3 regions of the Kitasatospora sp. NPDC058478 genome follow, and region 1 is predicted to be linked to each of the others. Evidence: riboswitches for the same ligand, from Rfam matches in the RefSeq annotation. Region 1 holds a riboswitch; each other region holds the start of a gene.
What was found. A riboswitch is a leader RNA that binds a small molecule or an ion and turns the genes downstream of it on or off. The one in region 1 is predicted to bind thiamine pyrophosphate.

Region 2: linked by a shared signal. The riboswitch ahead of thiO (glycine oxidase ThiO) and the one ahead of ACFWPT_RS36820 (purine-cytosine permease family protein) in region 1 are both predicted to bind thiamine pyrophosphate.
Region 3: linked by a shared signal. The riboswitch ahead of thiC (phosphomethylpyrimidine synthase ThiC) and the one ahead of ACFWPT_RS36820 (purine-cytosine permease family protein) in region 1 are both predicted to bind thiamine pyrophosphate.

The regions. Positions count from the first base shown of each region.
Region 1 covers NZ_JBHXML010000095.1:10,408-13,630, reverse strand. The annotation lists gene ACFWPT_RS36825 (glycerophosphodiester phosphodiesterase family protein) at 1-172, opposite strand, end outside; gene ACFWPT_RS36820 (purine-cytosine permease family protein) at 252-1,718, opposite strand; TPP riboswitch at 1,711-1,858, opposite strand; gene ACFWPT_RS36815 (S1C family serine protease) at 2,174-3,223, shown strand, end outside.
Region 2 covers NZ_JBHXML010000022.1:9,529-12,751, forward strand. The annotation lists gene ACFWPT_RS14370 (Rv2175c family DNA-binding protein) at 1-167, opposite strand, end outside; gene ACFWPT_RS14375 (NAD(P)/FAD-dependent oxidoreductase) at 210-1,418, opposite strand; TPP riboswitch at 1,503-1,615, shown strand; gene thiO (glycine oxidase ThiO) at 1,619-2,794, shown strand; gene thiS (sulfur carrier protein ThiS) at 2,791-3,060, shown strand; gene ACFWPT_RS14390 (thiazole synthase) at 3,062-3,223, shown strand, end outside.
Region 3 covers NZ_JBHXML010000031.1:41,217-44,439, reverse strand. The annotation lists gene tenA (thiaminase II) at 1-449, shown strand, start outside; gene ACFWPT_RS18890 (DUF5326 family protein) at 666-866, shown strand; TPP riboswitch at 1,005-1,139, shown strand; gene thiC (phosphomethylpyrimidine synthase ThiC) at 1,135-3,012, shown strand; gene ACFWPT_RS18880 (AbrB/MazE/SpoVT family DNA-binding domain-containing protein) at 3,171-3,223, shown strand, end outside.

The DNA of each region.
Region 1 (3,223 bases):
CGTCGGCGGTCAGCCGGACGTCGCACTCGACCGCGTCCGCGCCCTCGTCGAGCGCGCGCCGGTACGCCGCCAGGGTGTGCTCGGGCAGGGCGTGCGAGGAACCGCGGTGGGCGATCACCTGGACGGGCGGCGTGGTGCGCGCCGCCGTCGAGGACGGGTCTGTGCTGGTCACGGGCCCCACGATAGGCGGCGGAAGTGACGCGCAGGCGAAGACGGCCCCAATCCGCGGGGCCGTCTTCGGTGCCGGTCGGTCAGCTCCGCGCCGTCCTGCGGGTCAGCGGGGTGAGCGCCCAGGTGACCAGGGCCGGCACCAGGAAGGCGAACAGCGAGGCCGACGTCCACTCCTGCGGGGTGAAGTCCAGGGCGTCCTGGGCGGAGGTCCAGAAGTCCGTCCACCAGCCGGCCACCGCGGTCGGCGCGATGAACTGGTAGACCGCGAAGCCCAGCACCCACGGCAGCAGCATCAGGCGGCGCGAGGGCGCGTCGGCGGAGAGGTTCCAGCCGTACCGGCCGGCGCCGAAGAAGTAGTCCACCGCCAGCACCGCCAGCAGCGGCACGAAGACCGAGCCGATCAGGCCGAGGAAGTTGGTGTAGGTGTCGGTGAACTTGTCGATCTGCAGGGCCAGCACGGTGATCAGCAGGCCGATCCCGCCGGTCAGCACCCGGCGGTCCACCTTCGGCAGCAGGTTCTGCACCGACATCGCGGTCGAGTACACGTTGGCGAAGGACTGGTCCGTCTCGCGCAGCACCAGCACCAGCAGGAACAGCCAGCCGGCCCAGACGCCGAGGAAGGAGTCGAAGATCCTGTTCGGGTCGCCGTCGGACTGCAGCAGGGCCATCAGGCCGAGCACGTAGCACCAGACCTGGGCGATCGTGTAGCCGGAGAAGCTGCCCCAGAACGCCGAGCGCGCGGTGCGCGAGTGCCGGGTGTAGTCGGCGGCCAGCGGGACGAAGGAGATCGACACCGCGATCATCGCGTCGGTGGCGCCCAGGAAGCCGTGCCAGTTGCCGGCGCCCGGGTCGGGCACCCCCTGGCGGCCCAACTGGACGGTGAAGTACACCATCGCGACGGCGACCGCACCGGCCACGAAGCGGCGCAGCACCGCGATCGAGCCCAGCGGCCAGATGGTCAGCGCGGTGGTCAGCGCGCCCGCCAGGAGCACGAACAGCCAGCGGTAGCCGTCGGTGTGGGCGACGGTCTGCGCGCCCACCGCGATCGTGAGCAGCTCGAACACGCCCCAGCCGACGCACTGGACGATGTTCAGCACCGTCGGGACGTACGACAGCCGGGTGCCGAACAGCCCGCGCAGGTTCGCCATCGCGGGCGCACCGGTACGGGCCCCGATCAGCGCGGCCACGCCGAGCATCGCGGTGCCGACCACGGTGCCGGCCACGATCGCGGTCACCGCGGCGGCCAGCGACAGCTCGCTGCCCTTGGCGCCGAGCACGGTCGCGGCGGTGGAGAAGCCGATCAGGCTGACGCCCAGGTTCATCCAGAGCGCGAAGTGGTCCCGGAAGCGCAGCGTGCGCGGCGGCTCGGTGTCCAGTACGAGCGGTGCCTCGGCACGCTCCGGGCGGTCCAGGACGGCGGTCGCCGTGTCGGTGGGGCCCGGGCGACCGCTGTCACCGCTGTCACCGTCGTGAGCGGTCGGGGACGGTTCGGGGAAACCCTTGGACGCGGGCGCGCCCGAAGAAGAGGATGGCGAAGCAGGCGACATGGCCGATACTCCCTACGCCGGCATTACCCGGACAGGTTCCGGCGGTCTGCGCCCCCTCGACGGTCCGCCCACGATCCCGTGGCGTACGGTCGACCAGCGCACTCTCAGCCTGGTCGGTCCAAGCTCCCGCGTGTCAGTTGTGAGCGACAGGCTAACCGGCCCGGGGGTGAACGCCAAGGCCACGGGGTGTGCGGCCCGCATCGCGGGACGTCCGGCGGAGGTGGGGGAGCCTCCGGTCGTCGGCCTGGTCGCCGGTTCGGCCGTCGAGTTGCTCGTCGGCTCGGTCGTCGGCTTGGTGATCGGCTCGGTCGTCGGCGCAGGACAGCCTGGTCGGCGGCCCGGCTGTCGGCGGCGGCTAAGGATTCTTATGAGTTATTCAGAGGGGTCCTTACGGCAATCGAATCGGCAGTACGAAAAACTATGGTCCTTGGTTCTGTCAGCTATGGAGGTCGTTCGTGAGCACCGAGCGCGAGGTTGGGCCCACCGGGCCGCAGGGGGAGCAGCCCTCGGGCGGCCAGGCGGCGGCTGTTCCCGCTTCCGACGGCCACGCCTCGGGCGGGCACCAGCCGACACTGGCCTTCGGCCGGGTCCCCGAGCCCGCGGCCGCGCCGGCCGCCGAGGCCGCACCGGCTGAGGCCGCGCCGACCGAAGGCGCGCCGACCGATGGTGTTCCGGCCGAGGGCGGGTACCAGCCCACCGTGGCCTTCACCAAGGTCCCCGCGCCGGAGGCGGCCCCGCAGGCCCCGGCCGCGCCGGTCGCCGACGCGCCGACCGCCCCGGTCGACGCCGCCACCGGCTACATCGACGCGCCGCCGCCCGTCCTGCCGCCCGCCCCGCCGGTCCCGGCCGCGCCGGCGGTACCCGTCGCACCTGTCGCACCCGTCGCCGAGAGCCCGGCCCTGCCGCCGGGTGCCAACCCGTACGCCACCCCGGCCCACGGCGTCCCCGCCGCCGGCCCGCACGACCCGTACGGCACCCCGGCCGCACCCGGCGCGCCCGCCGCGCACCCCGCGCCCGGCCACCACCCGTTCGGCGCCGGCCAGCCGCTCGGCGGCTGGGGCGCCGCCCACGACGCCGGCGGCGGCGCGGGCTACCCGGGCGGCCCGGCCGGACCGCTCGGCTACCCGGCCGACTACCCCGGCGGCCCCGGCGGCCCGCGCAAGAAGCGCGGCGGCCTGGTCGCCCTGATCGCAGCCGTCGCGCTGGTCGCCGGCGTGGCCGGCGGGGCGCTCGGCGTGACCGTCGCGGACCGCAACGACCGCACCAACAGCGCCGACGACCACCGCAGCACCACCGTCCAGGCCAGCAACACCCAGAAGAACGAGCCCGCCCCCGGCTCGATCGCCGGCATCGCGCAGAAGGCGCTGCCCAGCGTCGTCACCATCAAGGCGCAGGGCAACGGCGAGTCGGGCACCGGCACCGGCTTCGTCTTCGACACCGAGGGCCACATCCTCACCAACAACCACGTGGTCGCGCCGACCCTCAACGGCGGCAAACTGACCGTC
Region 2 (3,223 bases), on a different contig from region 1:
GCAGGGACCTGCAGCGACTTGTTGGGGCCCCGCCGGACGGCGATCAGCCCGCCGGTGCGGACCAGGTCGCGCACCTCGGTGACGCGCACCCCCCACTGCTCCGAGATGTCGGGCAGGTACATCCACTCGGAAACCAGGGCTTCAATCTTGCTTTCAATCTCACTCACGCCACCAGACTGCCACCTCCACAGCCCCCCGCGCACCAGCCGCTACCCCGCGACCGCCGACTTCAGCGGCACCGAGGGGTCCGCCGCGCGGGCCCGGTCCAGCGCGGTGCCGCGCTCGATCAGCCTGCGGCCCTGGGTCAGGTCGCGCGGCCGGTCGACGGCCAGCAGCGCGCTCGGCACCCCGTCGCGCAGCCAGAGCACCGTCCAGGAGGCGTCCTGCGAGCCGCCGCGCCACAGCAGTTCGTCGCCCTCGGCGTGCCGCCCGGCGTACTGGACCATCCGGCCGAACTGCTCCGACCAGAAGTACGGCACCGGGTCGTACGGCGGCGCGTCCGCGCCGAGGACGGCGGCCGCCGCGGCCTCGCCGGACTGCAACGCGTGGTCCCAGTGCTGGACGGCCAGCCGGGCGCCGGAGCGGGCGGACGGGTAGCTGACGCAGTCCCCGGCCGCGAAGACGCCGGGCAGGCCGGTGCGCAGCCGCCCGTCCACCAGGACGGCGCCGGTGCCGTCCAGCTCGACGCCGGAACCGGCCAGCCAGCCCGTCGCGGGCCGGGCGCCGACGCCTACCACGACCTCGTCGGCGGGCAGGTGCGAGCCGTCCGCGAGCAGCACCGCGCCCTCCTCGACGGCGGCCACGCCGACCCCGCAGCGCAGGTCGACACCGGCCTCGGCGTACCAGGCGGCCATCGCCGAACCGACCTCGGCCGGCAGCGCGCCGGGGACGGGCGCCGGGCCCGCCTCGACCACCGTCACCTCGCAGCCGGCCGCGCGGGCGGCGGTGGACACCTCGGCGCCGATCCAGCCCGCGCCGACCAGCACCAGCCGCAGGCCGGGCCGCAGCAGGGCGCGCAGCGCCAGCGCGTCGTCCAGGGTGTGCAGCAGGTGCGCGCGCTCGGCGCCGGGCAGGGCGCGCGGGGTGGCGCCGGTGGCGATCACCAGGGCGTCGTACGGGAGGTCGCCGGCGTCGGTGTGCAGCACGCCGGGGGTGAGGCCGGTGGCGCGGCGGCCGGTGAGCAGCTCGATGCCCAGGTGCGGGTAGTCGATGTCCAGGGTGGTGGCGTCGGCCTTGCCGAGCAGCACGTCCTTGGAGAGCGGCGGCCGGTCGTACGGCGCGTGCGGCTCCTCCCCGACCAGCGTGATCCGCCCCCGCCAGCCGCCCTGCCGCAGCTTCAGGGCGCACTGCGCCCCGGCCAGCCCGGCCCCGACGACGACCACCCGATCCGTTGCGTTCAGCTCTGCCACGCCCGTCACTGTACTCAGCGCCCTGCCGGGGCCACCGGCCCGTCCACCCCGCGTACGGGCCTTCGGCCGGGCCCGCCCCCGGCGTTATGGTGGGGGCACCATCACGGGAGCCCGGCGTACCGGGCTGAGAGGCGGGCTGGCACGGCCCGCGACCGTCCGAACCTGATCCGGGTCATTCCGGCGAAGGGAGAAGAGCAGCCTTGTCACGCTTGCCCGAGGAAACCCACGCCGACGTGCTGGTGATCGGCGGGGGCATCATCGGCCTCGCCGTCGCCTGGCGCGCCGCGCAGCGCGGGTTGCGGAACATCGTCGTGGTCGACCCCTCCCCCGGCGGCGGGGCGGCCGGGGTCGCGGCCGGGATGCTCGCCCCGGTCACCGAGCTGCAGTACGGGGAGGAGCCGCTGCTGCGCCTCGGCATGGCCTCCAACCAGCGGTACGGGGACTTCGCCGCCGAGCTCACCGAGGCGAGCGGCGGCCTGGACACCGGGTACCGCCGGTGCGGCACGATCGCCGTCGCGCTGGACTCCGACGACCGCGAGGAACTGCGCGAGCTGCACGCCTTCCACCAGCGGCTCGGCCTGGACTCGGCCTGGCTGACCGGCCGGGAGGCCCGCAGGCTGGAGCCGATGCTCGCCCCCGGCGTGCGCGGCGGCCTGCACGTCGCGGACGACCACCAGGTGGATCCCCGCCGGCTGCTGACCGCCCTGGTGGCCGCCTGCGAGCTCGCCGGGGTCGTGGTCCACCGTGCCGAGGCCGTCGGGCTGCTGGTCGAGGGCGGCCGCGCGGTCGGCGCCCGGCTCGGCACAGGCGAGACCCGGAGGGCCGACCAGGTGGTGCTCGCGGCCGGCCCGCACAGCCACCGGCTGCCCGGACTGCCGGAGGGCGTGCTGCCGGCCGTCCGCCCGGTGAAGGGGCAGATCCTGCGGCTGCGGATCCCCGAGGCGTACCGGCCGTTCCTGTCCCGCAACGTCCGCGCGGTGGTGCGCGGACAGCACCTGTACCTGGTGCCCCGGGAGAACGGCGAGCTGGTGATCGGCGCGACCACCGAGGAGCAGGGCTACGACACCACCGTCACCGCCGGCGGGGTGTACGAACTGCTGCGCGACGCCCACGAGTTGGTGCCGGGCATCACCGAACTCCCGCTGCTGGAGACCTCGGCCGGGCTGCGGCCCGGCTCGCCGGACAACGCCCCGCTGCTGGGCCCGACCGCGCTGCCCGGGCTGGTCGCCGCCACCGGCCACTACCGCAACGGCGTGCTGCTCACCCCGGTGACCGCCGACCTGCTCGCCGAGTACCTGGCGACCGGCGAACTCCCCGAGCTCGCACAGCCGTTCACACCCACCCGGTTCTCCCCCGACCGCTCCACCACGAAGGCCTCCGCATGACCGAGATCGCACCACCCCAGACCACGCCGGCCCAGACCACGCCGGCCCGGACCGCACCGGCCGAGATCGCGCTGACCGTCAACGGCGAGCCCCGCCGGGTGTCCACCACGACCACCCTCGCAGAGGTCGTGGCCACCCTCAGCACCGCCCACAGCGGCGTCGCCGCCGCCCTCAACGAGGCCGTGGTGCCGCGCAGTTCGTGGCCGGCCACGGAACTGTCGACGGGCGACCGGATCGAGATCCTCACCGCCGTCCAGGGAGGCTGACATGGCCGACGACCTGCTGACCATCGCCGGGGCGTCCTTCGGCTCCCGGCTGATCATGGGCACCGGCGGCGCACCCAGCCTGGAGATCCTGGAACGGGCGCTACTGGCCTCCGGCACCGAGCTGACCACCGTGGCGATGCGCCGGGTCGACGCCGGCACCCAG
Region 3 (3,223 bases), on a different contig from region 1:
CCGACGACGCGGTCGGCGCGCTGGCCGCCGAACAGGGCATGCACGCCGAGTTCCTGACCGCCTTCGGCGGCAGCGCCGAGCAGGCCGCCGCCGAACCGGTGCTGCCCACCACCCGGGCCTACACCAGCTACCTGCTGGCCACCGTCTATGGCGGCTCCTTCGCCGAGGCCGTCGGCGCGGTGCTGCCCTGCTACTGGATCTACGCCCGGGTCGGCGAGGCGCTGCTCGCCCAGGGCTCCCCCGACCCGCTGTACGCCAAGTGGATCGCCACCTACGGCGACGAGGCGTTCCAGTCCGTCGTCCGCCGGGTGCTGGCGCTCACCGACCGCCTCGGCGAGGAGATCTCCCCGGCCGAACGGCGCCGGGTCGTCGAGCACTTCACGACCACCTCGCGCTACGAGTGGATGTTCTGGGACGCCGCCTGGCGCGGCGAGCGCTGGCCGGTCTGACCGCTGGTCGCATGGGGTGCGGGGCCCTTTCCGGGGGTCGTCCCCGATGCCCGTACCCGGGTCTCCCCGGGGCCCCGGGTCGGGGTGATCTAGGGGTTCTCTCCGGGCCATCGGGCCTCGTTCCGGCACTCGTGTCCCCGTACGATCGAAGTACCGAAAGCAAGCGGGATGCGGCACCGGACGGCAGCCGACCCCACGGGGAGAGAAGGAACGGTCATGGCTGAGCTCTGGAAGTCGCTGCCCTCCTGGGTGCGGAACATCGTCATCCCGGTGCTGGTCCTGGTGCTGCTCTGGAACATCGTGGGATTCGTCTTCGGTGTCGTCGGCGCCCTGCTGAGCATTCTGATCAAGGTGCTGGTCGTCGCCGGCATCGCCGCCGCCGTGGTGGTCCTGGTGAAGAAGGCCGCCAAGGGCTGAGCAACCGCCCGAGGCCCGGCCCCCTGGACGGGGGCCGGGCCTTCGGCGTTCCCGGCGCGGCGTCCGGCCGGCCGGAGGCGTGCTGGACCTGCGGCGATCGGCTCGCTACGGTGTTGGGCGTCATGTGCAGGCAACACCGCCTGCCGACGCGGGAGCTCGGAGCACCGGGCTGAGAGGGCGCTGACCGGGACGTCGACGGACGGACCGACGGCTGCGTCGACCGCAGGAACCTGACCGGGTAATGCCGGCGTAGGGAGTTTGAGGTCAGATGACCACGTTCGAAGCACAGCCGCAGCCTGCCCGCAGCACCGGGAACAGCGGCACCGAGGCCGGCGGCAGCGAGACCGGCGAGGCCGCCACCGCCACCGCCTCCGTCACCAGCGCCGGCACCGGCTACCCCACCCCGGCCTGGCGCAAGGCCTACCGCGAAGGGTCCCGGCCCGACCTGCGGGTCCCGTACCGCGAGGTGCAGCTCACCAACGGCAGGACCGTCCCGCTGTACGACACCTCCGGCCCGTACACCGACCAGGCCTACGAACCCGACGTGCGGCGCGGCCTGCCCGCCCTGCGCGACGCCTGGATCCGCCTGCGCGGCGACGTCGAGGAGTACGACGGCCGCGAGGCGCGCCCCGAGGACGACGGGATCAAGCACACCTCGCCGCGCGGCGGGAACCTGCGCAACCTGGACGCCGTCTTCCCGGGCCGCCCGCGCCGCCCGCTGCGCGGCCGCGGCGGTGCCGCCGTCACCCAACTCGCCTACGCCAAGCGGGGCGTGGTCACCCCCGAGATGGAGTTCGTGGCGCTGCGCGAGGGCCTCGCCCCCGAGTACGTGCGGGCCGAGGTGGCCCGCGGCCGGGCCGTCATCCCGGTCAACGTGAACCACCCCGAGGTGGAGCCGGCGATCATCGGCACCAACTTCCTGGTGAAGATCAACGCCAACATCGGCAACTCCGCCGTCACCTCCTCGATCGAGGAGGAGGTGGAGAAGATGACCTGGGCCACCCGTTGGGGCGCCGACACCGTCATGGACCTCTCCACCGGCCGCAACATCCACACCACCCGCGAGTGGATCCTGCGCAACTCCCCCGTGCCGATCGGCACCGTGCCGCTCTACCAGGCCCTGGAGAAGGTCGACGGCAAGGCCGAGGACCTGAGCTGGGAGGTGTACCGGGACACCGTCATCGAGCAGTGCGAGCAGGGCGTCGACTACATGACCGTCCACGCCGGCGTCCTGCTCCGGTACGTCCCGCTGACCGCCCGCCGCAAGACCGGCATCGTCTCGCGCGGCGGCTCGATCATGGCCGCCTGGTGCCTGGCGCACCACCAGGAGAACTTCCTCTACAGCAACTTCGAGGAGCTCTGCGACATCCTCGCGCGCTACGACGTCACCTTCTCGCTCGGCGACGGCCTGCGCCCCGGCTCCATCGCGGACGCCAACGACGAGGCGCAGTTCGCCGAACTGCGCACCCTCGGCGAGCTCGGCCGGATCGCCCGCGAGCGCGACGTCCAGGTGATGATCGAGGGCCCGGGCCACGTCCCGATGCACAAGATCAAGGAGAACATGGATCTCCAGCAGGAGATCTGCGACGAGGCGCCGTTCTACACCCTCGGCCCGCTCACCACCGACGTCGCCCCCGGCTACGACCACATCACCTCGGGCATCGGCGCCGCGATGATCGCCTGGTGGGGCACCGCGATGCTCTGCTACGTCACGCCCAAGGAGCACCTGGGCCTGCCCAACCGCGACGACGTCAAGACCGGCGTGATCACCTACAAGATCGCCGCCCACGCCGCCGACCTCGCCAAGGGCCACCCCGGCGCCCAGGACTGGGACGACGCCCTCTCCGACGCCCGCTTCGAGTTCCGCTGGGAGGACCAGTTCAACCTGGCCCTCGACCCGGAGACCGCCCGCGCCTTCCACGACGAGACCCTCCCCGCCGAACCCGCCAAGACGGCCCACTTCTGCTCCATGTGCGGCCCGAAGTTCTGCTCGATGAAGATCAGTCAGAAGATCCGCGCCGAGCACGGCGAGGGTTCCAGTGCCGTGGAGACCGAGTTCGACGCCGAGGCCCTGGCAGGCATGGCGGAGAAGTCCGCCGAGTTCGCCGCCCAGGGCAACCGGGTCTACCTCCCCCTCGCCGACTGACGTCGTTCTGTCGAAGCGCTGCTCCGGGTGTCTCGCTGTTCCTGTGGCAGCGCTTCGGCATGCCTGGGCCACGGCGCCGCACTTGGGCCACTGGGGGATCCGGTCGCCGAGCTAGTATTACGTGGTAGTGGTAATACGTGCTACTTCGGAGGCGGGAGATGCGGCTCAACAGCAAGGGGCAGGTCACGATCCCTGCGGATCTTCGCGAGAA